2 regions of the Nostoc sp. DSM 114160 genome follow, and region 2 is predicted to be linked to the other one. Evidence: riboswitches for the same ligand, from Rfam matches in the RefSeq annotation. Region 2 holds a riboswitch; the other holds the start of a gene.
The links. A riboswitch is a leader RNA that binds a small molecule or an ion and turns the genes downstream of it on or off. The one in region 2 is predicted to bind cobalamin.
Positions count from the first base shown of each region.

Region 1: linked by a shared signal. The riboswitch ahead of cobG (precorrin-3B synthase) and the one ahead of NSTCB13_RS03225 (energy-coupling factor ABC transporter permease) in region 2 are both predicted to bind cobalamin.

Region 1 is NZ_JBPFGO010000003.1:185,014-192,826, forward strand. It holds gene NSTCB13_RS25955 (GNAT family acetyltransferase) at 1-34, opposite strand, end outside; gene NSTCB13_RS25960 (dienelactone hydrolase family protein) at 185-940, shown strand; gene NSTCB13_RS25965 (sulfonate ABC transporter substrate-binding protein) at 1,263-2,309, shown strand; gene ssuD (FMNH2-dependent alkanesulfonate monooxygenase) at 2,327-3,463, shown strand; partial or broken gene NSTCB13_RS25975 (LLM class flavin-dependent oxidoreductase) at 3,653-5,021, shown strand; adenosylcobalamin-variant (AdoCbl-variant) riboswitch at 5,363-5,446, shown strand; gene cobG (precorrin-3B synthase) at 5,433-7,028, shown strand; gene NSTCB13_RS25985 (precorrin-8X methylmutase) at 7,077-7,703, shown strand; gene NSTCB13_RS25990 (precorrin-2 C(20)-methyltransferase) at 7,706-7,813, shown strand, end outside.
Region 2 is NZ_JBPFGO010000001.1:684,167-691,979, forward strand. It holds gene NSTCB13_RS03205 (hypothetical protein) at 1-64, shown strand, start outside; gene NSTCB13_RS03210 (hypothetical protein) at 201-368, shown strand; gene NSTCB13_RS03215 (IS4 family transposase) at 434-1,801, shown strand; partial or broken gene NSTCB13_RS03220 (transposase domain-containing protein) at 2,333-2,548, opposite strand; cobalamin riboswitch at 2,689-2,828, shown strand; gene NSTCB13_RS03225 (energy-coupling factor ABC transporter permease) at 2,855-3,631, shown strand; gene NSTCB13_RS03230 (energy-coupling factor ABC transporter substrate-binding protein) at 3,618-3,920, shown strand; gene cbiQ (cobalt ECF transporter T component CbiQ) at 3,917-4,729, shown strand; gene NSTCB13_RS03240 (energy-coupling factor ABC transporter ATP-binding protein) at 4,704-5,534, shown strand; gene NSTCB13_RS03245 (hypothetical protein) at 5,713-5,952, opposite strand; partial or broken gene NSTCB13_RS03250 (chlorophyll a/b-binding protein) at 6,012-6,224, opposite strand; gene NSTCB13_RS03255 (hypothetical protein) at 6,295-6,501, shown strand; gene cbiM (cobalt transporter CbiM) at 6,550-7,302, shown strand; gene NSTCB13_RS03265 (PDGLE domain-containing protein) at 7,390-7,761, shown strand; gene cbiQ (cobalt ECF transporter T component CbiQ) at 7,784-7,813, shown strand, end outside.

The DNA of each region.
Region 1 (7,813 bases), on a different contig from region 2:
CAGCATCAGATTCTTGGTATGGTCTTATATTCATCTACATCTCTAAATCAAAGGACTTGCCTTTGCACATTGTTTGTGAAATACTACTCTTAAAACTACGGCAAATCGATATATTTTAAGTAGTATTGTACAAAAATTACCATAAAACATCGCGTCCTGAAAGCAATTACAGGCTAATCCTAAGATGACAAACACAGAAATTCGCACTGCTCAAGTTAAAGTTCCTAACGGAGATTTGCAAATTGATGCTTACTTGGCTGAACCAGCACAAAAAAGAACCTTCCCAGCCGTTATCGTGATTCAGGAAATTTTTGGGGTTAATATTCACATTCGAGAAGTTGCTGAGAAATTTGCCAAAGAGGGGTATGTGGCGATCGCACCGACTTTATTTCAACGCACCGCTCCCGGTTTTGAGGGGGGATACACTCCTGAAGATGTCCAACAAGGGAGAGGGTATAAAGAGCAGACAACAGCCGAGGAAATATTGAGTGATATTAAAGCTGCGATCGCCTATCTAAGAACTTTACCAAATGTGCAAGGAGATGCGATCGGCTCTATTGGTTTTTGCTTTGGTGGTCATGTTGTTTATCTAGCTGCCACCTTACCAGATATTAAAGTTACAGCTTCCTTCTATGGTGGCGGGATTCCCAACTCAACTCCCGGCGGTGGAGAACCAACCATCACCCGCACTCCAGAGATTAAAGGCCCCATTTACGCCTTCTTTGGTCTTGATGACCAGGGAATCCCCTTAGAACATACAGAACAGATTGAGGCTGAATTGAAGAAAAATCAGATTACTCATGCTATCTTCCGTTATCCCGGTGCAGGACATGGCTTTTTCTGCAATCATCGCGCCAGCTACAATGCCGAAGCTGCTGCCGATGCTTGGAAAAATGTTCAAGAACTGTTCCAAAAGAACCTTCAGCTTCAAAAAGTTTAAATCTTGAGGTTACGAGCAATACAACACTAGAGGCGTACAGATGTGCGCATAGGTGTTAACTTAACGTGAAAGCCAGCCGAAAAAAAGCTTTTAGATATTGTCTCGTTCCCAGTCTGAGACTGGGAATGCTGTCCTAGACGCTCCGCCTCCCTTGCTGGCGGCAGAGCCGCAATTGAAGAGCATTTCCAGCCCAGAGGCTAGAAACGAGATTTGACAAAGCTTTTAGCTTAAGTTGACACCTATGAGATGTGCGCCTCTACAACCGAACATAGGCATAGCCAAATAAGTCCAAAAGCAAATTAAAAAACAAAGTATCACGTCCATGATTCCCGTTTTCAAACAGCCACAAGTTAAGATTTTTCAACGTTTTTCATTATTCCTTTTACCTGGATTATTAACAATCTCAACAACCTTAATTAGTTGCTCAGTCCAAAACCCAAATTCAGCAAATCAAACCACTAGTTTGAAAACCAAAGTTGTCCGAATGGGATATCAAAGTTCTGGGGATATTTTCAGACTTAAAGGATCGATTGAAAAACGTCTAAAGCCTTTAGGTATTTCTGTGGAATGGGCGCAATTTGCCGCCGGGCCACAACTGATGGAAGCAATGAATGTAGGCAGGGTTGATATTGGCTCTGTAGGCGAGACTCCCCCGATATTTGCCCAAGCGGCTGGCACATCTTTAGTTTATATTGCTAGTAATAAACCCAGTACTGGTAAAGGAAGCGGAATTATCGTTCAAAAGAATTCACCGATTCGGAGTTTAGCCGATCTCAAAGGTAAAAAAGTAGTTTTTCAAAAGGGTTCTGCTTCCCATTACTTATTAATAAAAGCTTTGGAAGAGGCTGGTTTGAAATATAGTGATATTCAAGCTATTAGCCTCCCTCCTTCAGAAGCCCGTGATGCTTTTATTCAAGGCAAAATTGATGCCTGGGTAACTTGGGACCCTTATTTAGCCGTGGCCCAAAAAAAAGCAAATGCTCGTGTTTTGAGAGATGCTAGTGGCATTTCTACTCAGGGCGGATATTACATGGCAGCGCGAAAATTTGCCACAGAAAACCCGAAATTAGTGCGATTAGTTCTTGAGGAGATAGATAACACAGGTCAATGGGCTGAAAAAAACCGATCGCAAGTTGTAAAACTGACTATTCCTCACCTCAAAATTGATGAAGATATTTTAACAACAATGGTTGAAAGGCGAACTTACGGTATAAGACCAATTACGCCTGAAATTATGGAAAAACAACAGAAAATTGCAGATTTATTTGCCAAAGAAAAAGTGATTCCTAAACCCATCAATATTAAGGAAGCGATGCTGACTAGCGAACAATATGCAGCGATAACACCGGAAACCATTAGCCAGAAATAGCGCCAGGAGATAAGAAAATGGAAGTTTTTTGGTATTTGCCGACCCAGGGAGATGAACGTTATTTAGGTACTACAATTGGCAGACGAGCAGCCACTTACCCCTATATGCAGCAAATCGCCCAAGCTGTTGATAAATTGGGCTATGGCGGGATGTTGATTGGTACCGGACAAAAACAAGATACTTGGATTGTCGCTACTTCATTAATTTCAGTTACAGAACGCTTACGGTTTCTTGTAGCCTTTCGTCCGGCAATTATGTCGCCTTCTTTAGCAGTGAGAATGGCTGCGACTTTTGACCAGATTTCTAATGGTCGAATTATTCTGAATGTTGTCACTGGTGGCGACACCAAAGAACTTGCAAAAGATGGGATTTTCTTAGATCGTGACCAGCGTTATGAACTGACAGATGAGTTTTTGACAATTTGGCGATCGCTCATGCAAGGTGAAGAAGTAACCTATAGTGGTCGCCATCTCAAAGTTCAAGGCGCAAAACTCCAATTTCCTCCCGTACAAAAGCCTTATCCCACCTTGTATTTTGGCGGTTCTTCAGATGCGGCGCTCCAAGTTGCTGCCAAACACATTGATGTGTATTTAACTTGGGGTGAACCACCAGATCGAGTTGCCGAAAAGATTGCAAAAGTACGCCGATTAGCAGCAGAACAAGGTAGAACGGTACGTTTTGGGATTCGGATGCACGTCATAGTCCGCGAAACTACGCAAAAAGCTTGGGATGCAGCTAATGAACTGATTCAGTATGTCGATGATGAAACCATAGCAGCTGCACATCAGCGGTTTTCTGAATCGGAATCAGAAGGACAACGCCGGATGGCTCAACTGCATAAAGGCGAACGCCAAAACCTAGAAATTAGCCCCAACTTATGGGCAGGTGTTGGCTTAGTACGTGGCGGCGCTGGGACTGCCTTAGTCGGAGATCCAGACACAGTTGCAGCGCGGATGCTGGAATATGCCGATTTAGGAATTGATACCTTCGTTTTCTCAGGTTATCCCCATCTCGAAGAAGCCTATCGAGTCGCAGAATTACTGTTTCCTCGCTTACCAGTGCAAACACCAGGCATCGCATTACCGCAGCAGGTTGCAAGTACATTCAGTGAATTTGTTACCAAAACAGATTTACTCAAACCCCAGCCAGTGTAAGCAATTCAAAATCCAAAAACTAACGTGATTTAACTCATAACACCTTAGTACAACATTGCATAAATTCGGCAAAACTCTGCATTCCTCTGCGCTACGCCAGTTGCTACAACGCGGGGAACCCGCGCAACGCACTGGCTTAACTTTGCGTGCCTATGCGTTTAAAAACACAACGATTTTACAGAAAAAAGCATGAGTACGAAAAAACCTCAACTTAGACTAGGCGCATTCTTGCCCAGTACTGGTCATCACGTAGCATCATGGCGACACCCCGAAGCGCAAGCTAATGCTGGTTTGAACTTTCAGCATTATAAAAAGCTGGCACAGACGGCAGAACGCGGCAAATTTGACATGATTTTCTTTGCCGACGGTGTGGCTGTGCGCGACCGCAATCAAAGCGCCGACCTTTTGAGCCGAAATGGCAAACTCGTCCACTTTGAACCTCTCACCCTGTTGTCGGCTTTATCTGTAGTAACGGAAAACATTGGTTTGACAGCGACAGTATCGACTACATACAACGAGCCTTATCACCTCGCCCGCAAGTTTGCATCATTAGATTATCTTAGCGGTGGCCGTGCAGGTTGGAATCTTGTAACTTCTGCTACTGAAGCTGAAGCGCTGAACTTCAATCGGGAAAAGCACATGGAACATACCCTACGTTATCAGCGTGCGAAAGAGTTTGTGGATGTAGTCACGAAACTCTGGGATAGTTGGGAGGACGACGCCTTCTTACATGATAAGGAATCGGGTATTTACTTCGATCCAAATAAACTGCACGTTCCCAACCACAAAGGCGAACATTTTTCAGTACGCGGTCCCCTAAATGTGGCGCGTCCTATCCAGGGTTATCCGGTGATTATTCAAGCTGGGTCTTCCGAGGATGGTAAGAATCTGGCTGCACAAACGGCGGAGGTAATTTTCACTGCCCAGCAGACCCTTGGCAGAAGCTCAGGCTTTTTATCAAGATGTGAAGGGGAGACTGGCTGAATACGGGCGCTCACCTGAGCATCTTAAGATTATGCCAGGTGTATTCCCAGTTATCGGCAAAACTGAGCAAGAAGCTAAGGACAAATTCGATCGAATTCAGGAGTTGATCGATCCGGTGGTCGGCTTAAATTTGCTTGGCTCAATGATCGGTGGATTTGACCTATCCGGCTATCCATTGGACGGGCCGTTGCCAGAGCTACCAGAGACTAACGGGGGTAAAAGCCGTCAGCAACTTCTGATTGACCTAGCTAAGAGAGAAAATTTCACGATTCGACAACTGTATTTGTCGATAGCTGGAGCGCGTGGGCATCGTCAGATTCTAGGCACACCAGAACAAATTGCCGATCAGCTAGAAGATTGGTTTGTCAATGGCGGGGCAGATGGCTTTAATATTATGCCGCCCTGGTTGCCGGGAGGATTGGATGAGTTTGTAGACTTGGTAATTCCTGAATTGCAACGTCGCGGTCTGTTCCGTACAGAGTATGAAGCACGAACCCTGCGCGAAAATCTTGGTTTACCTCGTCCAGTAAATCAGTTTAGCAAAGTTGCTACTCGTGAAGCGGCGATCGCCTAACTTTTTCTAAAGCAAGTTTTTCAGCAAAAAGGCTCAAGCATTCCCAATACAGTTAGGATAAGCATTTTGAACTCAGAATTAGCTTTGGGGAAAAGGGAAATGGGTTTGCGGTTAAAGGTTTTTTATTCCCCTTTCCCCTTTCCCCTTTAACCGAACCGTATTGCAAGCATTCCTGCCTGAGCCATGACTAAATTCAATTTATAGATTAGCTTCAAGAACTATATCTTGCGATCGGTAGTGGATAAGCTCAGTTAAAATTTATCGCCATAGTAATGTAAAATGATTATCTGGATGATGTCTGGTTGATATCTATAACCTCAACAAAGTCTAAATTACTAAAGCTGAGAGTTGGGAAACTCCGGTGAAATTCCGGGACTGTGCCGCAGCTGTGATGGGATGACCCAAGTCAGAATGCCAACTCTCAGGATGTCCTCAAGACACACTCACCGTCTACTCCCTGCGTTGCACGGGGAAGGAGTTCTAAAATTGGTTTCTGGATTTGCCACTTGTCCCGGCTTGTTTTATGCTACTCCTGCCGCAGATGGGATATTATCTCGCGTTAGAATACCAGGTGGAATTATTACTAGTCAGCAGTGCCGTGCGATCGCAGATATAGCAGAACAGTACGGTGGCGGCTATCTAGATGTGACTAATCGAGCTAACCTGCAAGTCCGTGAAATCCGCACGGGGATAAATGCTGAGGTTCTGAAATACCTCCAAAATATGGGATTGGGTTCTGACAATACTGTTGTAGACCAAATCCGCAATATTATGACCAGTCCAACTGCTGGTATCGACCCCCAGGAATTAATCGATACTCGCCCTTTTGTTCAAGGTTGGGATGATTATATTGCTGCACATCCGGCGCTTTCGAGACTGTCGGCCAAATTTAGCGTTTGCTTTGATGGTGGTGGGATAATTCAGGTGGGCGATCGCTTGAATGATATCGCCTTTGCAGCTGTCTTACTTAACGATAATGTTTATTTTCGGCTCTCTCTCAGTGTTGGTGAGAAGGGTCAACCCCCCAGCGATACAGGAATTTTACTACCACCAGAAAAATGTTTGCCCGTCTTAGCAGCTTTGGCAGATGTCTATCTAGCTTATAGTCATACTACGAGTAAGCGCCGGCCACGTTTGAGAGAGTTATTGAATACTTTGGGTTGTGAAAATTATCTCCAAGAAGTTGAGCAGCGTTTACCTTTTTCTCTTTTGTACACTGAAATCAGAAAAGACCTAACCCCCCAACCCCCTTCCCTACAAGGGAAGGGGGAGAAATATCAGCATATTGGCATTCATCCCCAACGTCAGCAAGGCTTATTTTACATTGGTGTCGTCTTGCCCCTTGGTCGATTGGAAAGTAGACAGATGCGGGGTTTAGCAGATTTAGCGGCAAAATACGGTAGTGGAACTCTTAGGCTAACCCCTTGGCAAAATTTGCTCCTTACAGATATTCCTCAGCAATGGGTTGCTGATGTCCAAAGTGAAATTGCTTTATTAGAATTAGATTCCTCTGCAAACAACATCAAGGGTGGATTAGTTGCCTGTTCGGGAAAAAAAGGTTGCGCTGCTTCTGCCACTGACACTAAAAGTCATGCGTTGGCATTGGCAGAGTATCTTAAAACTCGCGTTACTCTCGATTACCCAGTTAATATCCACTTCACTGGCTGCGAAAAATCTTGTGCCCAGCACAGCAAAAGTGATATTACTCTCCTCGGCGTCACCATTGAGGCTGAAAATAGAACTGTGGAAGGCTATCACGTTTATGTTGGTGACAGCAATCAGAAATTCGGACGCGAACTATATCAATATGTAACTTTTGCCGAACTACCTGCATTAATAGGGCGGATGCTATATGTATATAAAATTCAACGCTTAAATTCTAATGAGTCCTTTGGAGAATTTGCTAATCGATTTGCACTGGAACAATTACAGCAATTATTTAATATAATCCCTCAATCAATTGCGAACAAAAAGATTCCCAACTTTTTAGAGAAGTCGGCAATCTAAGCCTTTTGATTTTTATATATTAATCCCAAATTTAAAATCCCAAATTGAATGCCCGACTATATCCGAGATGCCAACGAAATTTACCGTAATTCTTTTGCAATCATCCGGTCAGAAGCGAACTTAGATGTGTTGCCACCCGATGTAGCAAAAGTTGCTGTACGTCTAATTCATGCCTGTGGGATGACGGATATTGTCACTGACTTGGGATATTCACCAACAGCAGTACAATCCGCAAGAGCAGCACTGGCAAATGGAGCGCCAATACTGTGCGATTGCCGCATGGTTGCCGATGGCGTTACCAGACGGCGGTTGTCTGCAAACAATCAAGTTATCTGTACCCTCAACGAGCCAGAAGTACCAGAACTTGCCCAGCGTATGGGTACTACCAGGTCGGCGGCAGCTCTTGAATTATGGCGATCGCACCTAAAAGGCTCGGTAATCGCAATTGGAAATGCGCCCACAGCCCTGTTCCGATTGTTAGAAATGCTCGATGAAGGAGCGCCCAAACCTGCAATTATCTTAGGCTTTCCAGTGGGGTTTGTCGGTGCAGCAGAATCAAAAGCCGCACTGGCAGCAGATAGCAGAAATGTACCATTTTTAACCTTACACGGTCGGCGCGGTGGAAGTGCGATCGCGGCAGCAGCAGTTAACGCCCTGGCAACGGAGGAAGAATGAATATGCAACCCAAAGGTCGTCTTTATGGAATTGGTATCGGTCCAGGCGATCCCGAACTATTGACCATCAAAGCACTGCGGCTATTACGTGCGGCTCCTGTGGTAGCCTAT
Region 2 (7,813 bases):
TGACCTATTAGCTCTCAAACCTGCTGATGTAGAAGTTGAATATGAGTTGGGGGATGATGACTAATGAGTACTATCCCATCAGATTTAGAAGGTATATTAAAATCAGAAACATTAAGACAACAGTTCTTAGCTGAATGGCACTAAGAAAAGCTCTAAGCTATACAGGATAGGCGCTACAGATTTCAAAGCTATTAAGCAGTGTGGCGACGGGGCAGGCGATTGTTCTTGATGAAGTGTTGCGATCGCTAATGAAGTTTGCTCCCGGCGTAACCGCCCGCCTTGTTGGGATGCCTGCGGCGGTAAACTACGCTATGGTTGACTCCAGACAGTGCAAAAATGTACGGGTTGTCCAAAAAAATTTTAGGTAGGAAAAGCTTACTCGTTCATGAAATACTTTCCTTGAGACGAGCAAGCAAACATCATAAATACTACTGTGACACTACGAGTACAAATCCTCAAGGATAAATTTAGCCAAAGTTTGGGACTACCGTTTAAAGAACTATTGCCAGAGTCTGTGATAAGACTTGCAATCTCGGAGCTAAAAATTAAATACAAAAAACGGTTGTTTGACCCATTCGTAACTTTATGGGCATTTTTATCTCAAGTATTAGATACAGACAAAACTTGTAATAATGCTGTGAGTAAAATAATTGCACATTTGGCTGAGTCAGAAGTAGAAGTTCCCTCAACAGATACGAGTGCTTACTGCCAAGCACGGGCAAGATTACCAGAAAAATTGTTAGAAAAAGTTTTCAATTATTCAGCACAAAAACTGGAAGAGAAAGTAACCCAAGAACATCTATGGTGTGGTCGAAATATTTTGGTGATAGACGGCTCGACGGTCTCTATGCCTGACACTGTAGAAAACCAAAAAGAATACCCACAACCCAGTAGTCAAAAGCCGGAATGTGGATTCCCAATTGCCAAAATTGGTGTGATATTCAGTTTATTAACGGGAGCTGCCGTTGCCTTGTGCATAGATGTTCTGAACACTCATGATATTAAATTAGCAAGAATTCTGTACAGTTTTCTCAAACCTAATGATGTGCTTGTAGGGGATAGAGCTTTTTGTGCTTACGCCGATATGTTTAGTATCAAAAAGTTTAATTGTGATGCCGTGTTTCGTAAACATCAATCTCGCACAACAACTATGCGAAAAGGTAAAATTGTTGGAGATTGCGACAAATTAGTTACTTGGTATAAGCCGAAAACTTGCCCAAAAGGATTGGATAAAGATGAATTTAATGCTTTACCTCCTTCCATAACTGTGCGAGAGATTTACTATTATATTGTTATTCCTGGTTTTCGGACTCAACAAGTTAGCTTAATTACCACTCTTTTAGATGGATCTTCTTATTCTACTCTGGCAATTGTTGGGCTTTACGGACAACGCTGGGATGTTGAACTAAATTTAAGACATCTCAAAACTACCTTGGGTATGGATATTCTGCGATGTAAAACACCTTCGATGATCCGCAAAGAAATTTACGTTTATTTGCTGGCTTACAATCTACTTCGTAGCTTAATGTGGTCGGCTGGAACTACTTATACTACCTCTCCAAATCGCCTATCACTGCAAGGTACTCGCCACCATTTAATTAACTTTATTCCCTCTCTTATAGCAGCAACTTCTCAAAAACGGCACCAAATTTATCGCACTTTACTCAAAGTTATTGCTCACAAGGCTGTTCCTGACCGCCCAGCTAGAAATCAACCACGAGTCCGTAAACGTCGCCCCAAAGCCTACCCCTTAATGACCAAACCCCGGCATGAATTACGCAAACAATTGCAAACTGCTTAATTGATAAGCGTTTCCGCTTTTCTTAGTGCCATTCGATTATTAACTATGGGGGGTGTCTATTACCTGACTATGAAATAAGATATCTGGAGCTGAAGCTCCTTATATAGTTGGCTTTCCATAGGGACTCATAAGCCTGGGGTCGTTGGTTCAACTCCGACCTGAGCCATTTTAAAAGTAAAATAATATAAGCGTTTCAGCTTCTAGGCATTTGTAGTACTAAGGAGCTGAATTGCTCTATAAGCCTCTTTTGACTATCAAATGACTATGCTCATTCAACAGCGTGATAGTCATGAAAGTTGGAATTGAAGCCCTGAAAGGTCGTTTAATATCATATCCGGTTGAAGACTTATCATTTAGAGGGCAGTTCTTGCTGGGAGCAGGGGGAAAGAAACTTTTGGTATTTTTGCACAGATCCGGTAATCATAAGTGATTAGCCAGACATGATATAAGATTAAGATTTACTATAGTTTGATTATTAATACTATTCAGAAATATTTATCTTTACATTTAGCTGACACTCCTGAAAATAGGTACATCCCGCATTGAATCTCTCGACCACAGGCTTATTGCTATTATCAGGCAAACTACCAGTTGTGCTGGTAACGAGCGATGACGTTCCTCTTCGACCTTAGTTTTAGCGTAGACGCTCTTAGCGGCTTGCCGAAGGCATCGCTTCTTCGATGAAGTTGCTGGAATAGCCATCTCTATTGCTTTGAATATCTCAGTATTTTGTATCTTGTAATACATTAATGAGAATACTTTCAGATACACCGTACTTGATTTCCATTTTTGGAAACAATACCTAATTTACAACTGTTTGAGCCTTAACTGAACCGTATTGCGGCAGCTGTATTAAGAAAAAATCGCTGTTCAAAATTGGTAATAGTGATATAGTTACTCCAATCGGTTCTGATGGGGAGCAGCCATCGGACGCAAGGGGGAAAGTCTGGTGAAAATCCAGCACTGTCCCGCAACTGTGAACCTAAAATAGGTGAGTCAGGATGCCCGCCGGTTAGAATCAATTCGTTTACATAAATCTGCGAGGTACAGGTTATGAAAAGAAAACAGGCGTTAGTCAGTCTAAGCCTGATGGGAGTTATTAGTTTTTATCTAGTAGTTGGTTTACCCAAGCCCGCCTACGCCATGCACATTATGGAAGGTTTTTTACCAGTGCAGTGGGCGATTTTTTGGTGGATTGTGGCATTACCATTTTTTTTATTAGGATTGCGTAGTCTGACTCGCATTACCCAAGCTAACCCACAGCTAAAACTGCTACTAGGCCTGGCCGGTGCTTTCACTTTCGTGCTGTCAGCATTAAAAATCCCTTCCGTCACGGGTAGCTGTTCTCATCCTACAGGGACGGGGTTAGGTGCGGTGCTGTTTGGCCCCCTCACTATGACGGTTTTGGGTAGTTTAGTATTGTTGTTTCAAGCTTTGTTACTAGCGCATGGCGGCTTGACTACGCTAGGTGCAAATGCTTTTTCGATGGCGATCGCCGGGCCATTTGCCGCTTACTGGATATATAATCTGACAATCAAGTTGGGTGGTAAACAAAAAATTGCCATATTTCTAGCGGCTGCGATCGCAGATTTACTCACTTACGTTATCACTTCTATCCAACTCGCCTTAGCTTTTCCTGCACCTATTGGTGGGTTTCTCGCTTCATTTACCAAGTTCGCCGGGATTTTTGCCATAACTCAAGTCCCTTTAGCAATTAGTGAAGGGTTGCTAACTGTATTGGTGTGGAACTGGCTGCAATCTTATAATCCTCAAGAGTTGGAATTGCTGAAATTAATCAAACGGGAACCCCAAAGAAATGAATCAGTCTAAAAAAGGGTTGAGTAACTGGCTGTTGGTAGTAGCTGTATTAGCTTTAGCAGTTGTACCGTTAATATTTGTCCGTGGTGGCGAATTTACAGGTTCCGATGACAAAGCCGAAAAAGCAATTACTGAAATCCAACCTGGATATAAACCCTGGTTTAAATCATTTTTTGAACCAGCTAGTGGGGAAATAGAAAGTTTATTATTTGCTTCACAAGCAGCTTTAGGTGCTGGAGTAGTCGGTTATGCAATTGGGTTGTATAAAGGACGTTCCCAACAACAAAAACGTGAAGAATGAGCCTGCAAATAGACACTTTAGCTTATACCAATAGACTCCGGAGATTGCCACCAGAACATAAACTAATTTTTGCATTTACTACTCTTGCTATTTCCCTTGCCAGCCATCCGCTAGTACAAATTTTAATCATAGTTTGGATGAGTATTTGGACAGTAATTTATGCAAGAATTCCGGCTGGAGTTTATTTTCGGTTGTTAACGTTCACCATAGTTTTTTGTTTGACGAGTTTACCAGCCCTGATGGTAAATGGAGTTGCCATTCCTGATTTACAAAGCGTCAAATTAGATTCGTGGTATGGATTGACTCTCGGACACTTCTATATTTATATCAGCCATAGTGGCAGTATCCAAGCATTGGGACTTTTAACCAGAGCATTAGCCTCTGTTTCTTGCTTATATTTTCTCATGTTGACCGTCCCTTTCATAGAGATATTACAAACTCTGCGTTACTTACGATTCCCAGTGCTGTTAACCGATTTATTATTGCTAATGTATCGGTTTATTTTCATCCTGCTGAACACAGCCAATGAATTATGGACAGCACAAAATTCCCGTGGTGGCTACCGAACTTGGCGTAGTGGAATGAAAAGTTTAGCACTACTAATCGGACAACTATTACAGCGAACCTTAGAACGATATAGTCAGTTCTCTCTGGGACTGGAAGCACGAGGTTTTGTTGGTGAATTTCGAGTTTGGCATCAGAGTCGCTATCGTCCTCAATTACGGTATATTATCGAAGCGATTTTCGGCTGTGTAGTATTAATAGGATTGGACTTTTGGCGGAATGCAGGAATATTTACTTCAATTTGAGCAGGTATATTATACTTATCCTGGCGCACAACAATCAGCTTTGAATGGTGTAACATTGAACATTCCATTAGGTAAAAGATGTGCGTTAATTGGTCAGAATGGTTGTGGTAAAACAACATTATTTTTACTAGCTAATGGTCTATATAAACCTGATTCTGGAATTGTTCGGTGGCGTGGTGAACCGTTAAGTTATAATCGGAATTATCTGGCTAAATTAAGGCAAAATGTCGGGTTAGTATTTCAAGATCCAGAACAACAATTAGTAGCTTCTACTGTTGAAGAAGATATATCTTACGGTTTGTGTAATTTGGGTTTACCAGTATCGGAAATTCAACAGCGAGTAGAGCAAACATTAGTTGAATTTGGACTAACTATTTTAGCCCAAAGACCAGTACATCATCTGAGTTTGGGACAAAAAAAGCGAGTTTCTATTGCAGATGTGATGGTACTACAACCAGAACTATTAGTGCTGGATGAGCCTACTGCCTATTTAGATGTCAAACATACTCGTAATTTGATAGCAACTCTGAAAAAAATTCATCAAGATGGCACTACTTTAATAATGGCAACTCATGATTTAGATTTAGTCTATCGGTGGGCGGATTGGATTTTTGTTATGGATAAAGGGCGACTGATTTTAGAAGGCAAACCCCAAGATATATTTAGCCAGCGTACACTTTTAGAAGAGTTAGAGTTGGGCATACCATTGATATATGAGATGTTATTTAATGGGTTATCTGCTGAGTCAGGAGTAGTTAGAGAACGAGTGCAACAACGAATAGTAGAATTATTTCGCAATTTTTAATAATTTTACAGTTAGAAAATTTCAATAATGAAAGACAATGCTTCTATCAGGACTTAAATCTTTTTGAAGCAGAAACAAGCCTCAAACTCAGACATCACTATATATTTAAAAGAAGTCTTGGTTTTGTTTACCAAGACTTCAAGCGAATTTATTCGATTGAACACGCTTATACAATTGCTTATCCCAAATTGCTGAAGAAAGTTCCCCAAAGGATTCCTGTTACTCCTACAGCAATTAAAAGGTTAGTAAAAAACTTGCCTAATTCAATTTCTTGTCCAAGTGCTTTGTCATCTTGACCTGCGGTGAAAAACAATGACCAAGCTTGGTTAAGATTGATTTTCTCAAAGTTGGTGAAATCAGGTCGGAAAACAACGGGGCCAATCAAATCTTGTTTAGGGAAATCAAAATCAGTTCTCATAACTCTCCTTTAATTTTCTATGGGTTGATTGAATGTAATTTTTGAATAGTCGAAATTATTTACAAGCTTGTCAGCCATCCAATCAGGCCGTGTCCGGTGATTACTTCCACAGCGATAAGTGAGACGAAGCCAATCATTGCCAGACGACCATTGAGTTTTTCAGCATACTCGGTAAAGCCAACTCTTGGAGTTTGGTCTACATAAACTTTTGGTTCAACTGCAAAGTTGTTGAGTTAACCGAGTTCGTTGATGGTGAAGCCTTTGCTAGTCATGTTTTTTTCCTTTGCTGGTTTATGTAACTAAATATAACTATATGTGAATATTTTTTGCAAATACTTGACAATGCAAATAAGTGCGGTAAACCGTACTAAATCAGATCGTAGATACCGTATCTGTGAAAAGAAAGCAATTATTGCTTGTGTGCAAGCATCATTTTTTCGTGTTGCTGCCATTACTTTGATGGCGCAAGCGTCCGCCGTAGGCGATCGCACTACAAATTTTATGCCCCCCTACCGGATTGAAGTTTATACAAAATACATGGTCTACTAAAAAACTAGACCCTTAAATAATCTGGCTGCAAAGAACACTTCTTAAATTATGAACATAGTAGCGTTCGCGGGTATTTCGTCCTTCGGCTGGCTGTACTGGATAATACAGCCGCATTTAGCGATGCACATTCCCGATGGCTTTTTGAATCTACCTGTTATCCTTGTCACCTGGATAATTGCTATCGGTTTGATTGCACTAGCTATAAGGCAAGCACAGGCAGAATACCAAGAACGAGCCGTACCTTTAATGGGAGTTTGTGCAGCTTTTATTTTTGCAGCCCAAATGATTAATTTCCCGATTCCTGGAGGTACGTCTGGACACCTTTTGGGTGGAACGCTGGCAGGAGCTTTACTAGGGCCCTGGGCAGGTTCGCTAGTGATGGTTGCAGTGTTCATTGTGCAGGGTGTTCTGTTTCAAGATGGTGGACTGACCGTGTTAGGAGCCAACATCTTTAACATGGGATTAATTGGTACGTTTGGCGGTTACTATCTCTATCGCACAGTGAGATTTGCTATTGGACGCGATCGCTTATCTGGATTAGTTATTGGCGCGGCGATCGCCGCCTGGACAAGCGTAGTCGTAGCCTCAATTATATGTGCCTTGGAACTTGCAATTTCTGGGACAGTTCCTCTAGCGGTAGCTTTCACAGCAATGGCTTCTTGGCACGTTCTAATTGGTATTGGCGAGGCAGTGATTACTGTAGTAGCACTCAGTTTCATTTGGCGGACTCGACCTGAATTACTTTACGACCCGCCCCGCAAGACGAAAGTATCAACCTCTCGTCCTCTGTCTCGGTATTAAAGTAATTCGTAATTCGTAATTATTTTTTGTAAAGGGATTTAGACCCGTTATCGATAGTTAAATCGAATGAATCAGGAGTGAATGCTTATGAGTAGCAACATCTCGCGATCGCGTAACCGTGCTTTTGTCATCGCTGGCTTAGGTATTGCCCTGCTGATTGCAATTTTCCTTTCGCCGCTAGCTAGCAAAAACCCAGATGGGTTAGATAGAGTTTCACAAGACCTGAAGTTTGATAGCAAGGCACATGAAGATACGCCAGCTCGTAAGTTACCCTTTTACGGCATATTTGATGAGTATGCTCTCAGAGGTGTACCAGAGGCGATCGCCACTCCCTTAGCTGGTTTAGTTGGAACACTAGTAACTTTTGGCTTGGCTTGGGGTATTGGCAAACTAGTCGTGCGTGGTTCAACTTCACCTTCCACACATGATGGCTATTCCGACTCAGATGCAGCAGATTAAATACAAATAGGAACTTAACATCATGCTGTTGCACATTGGAGCATTTGTGCTG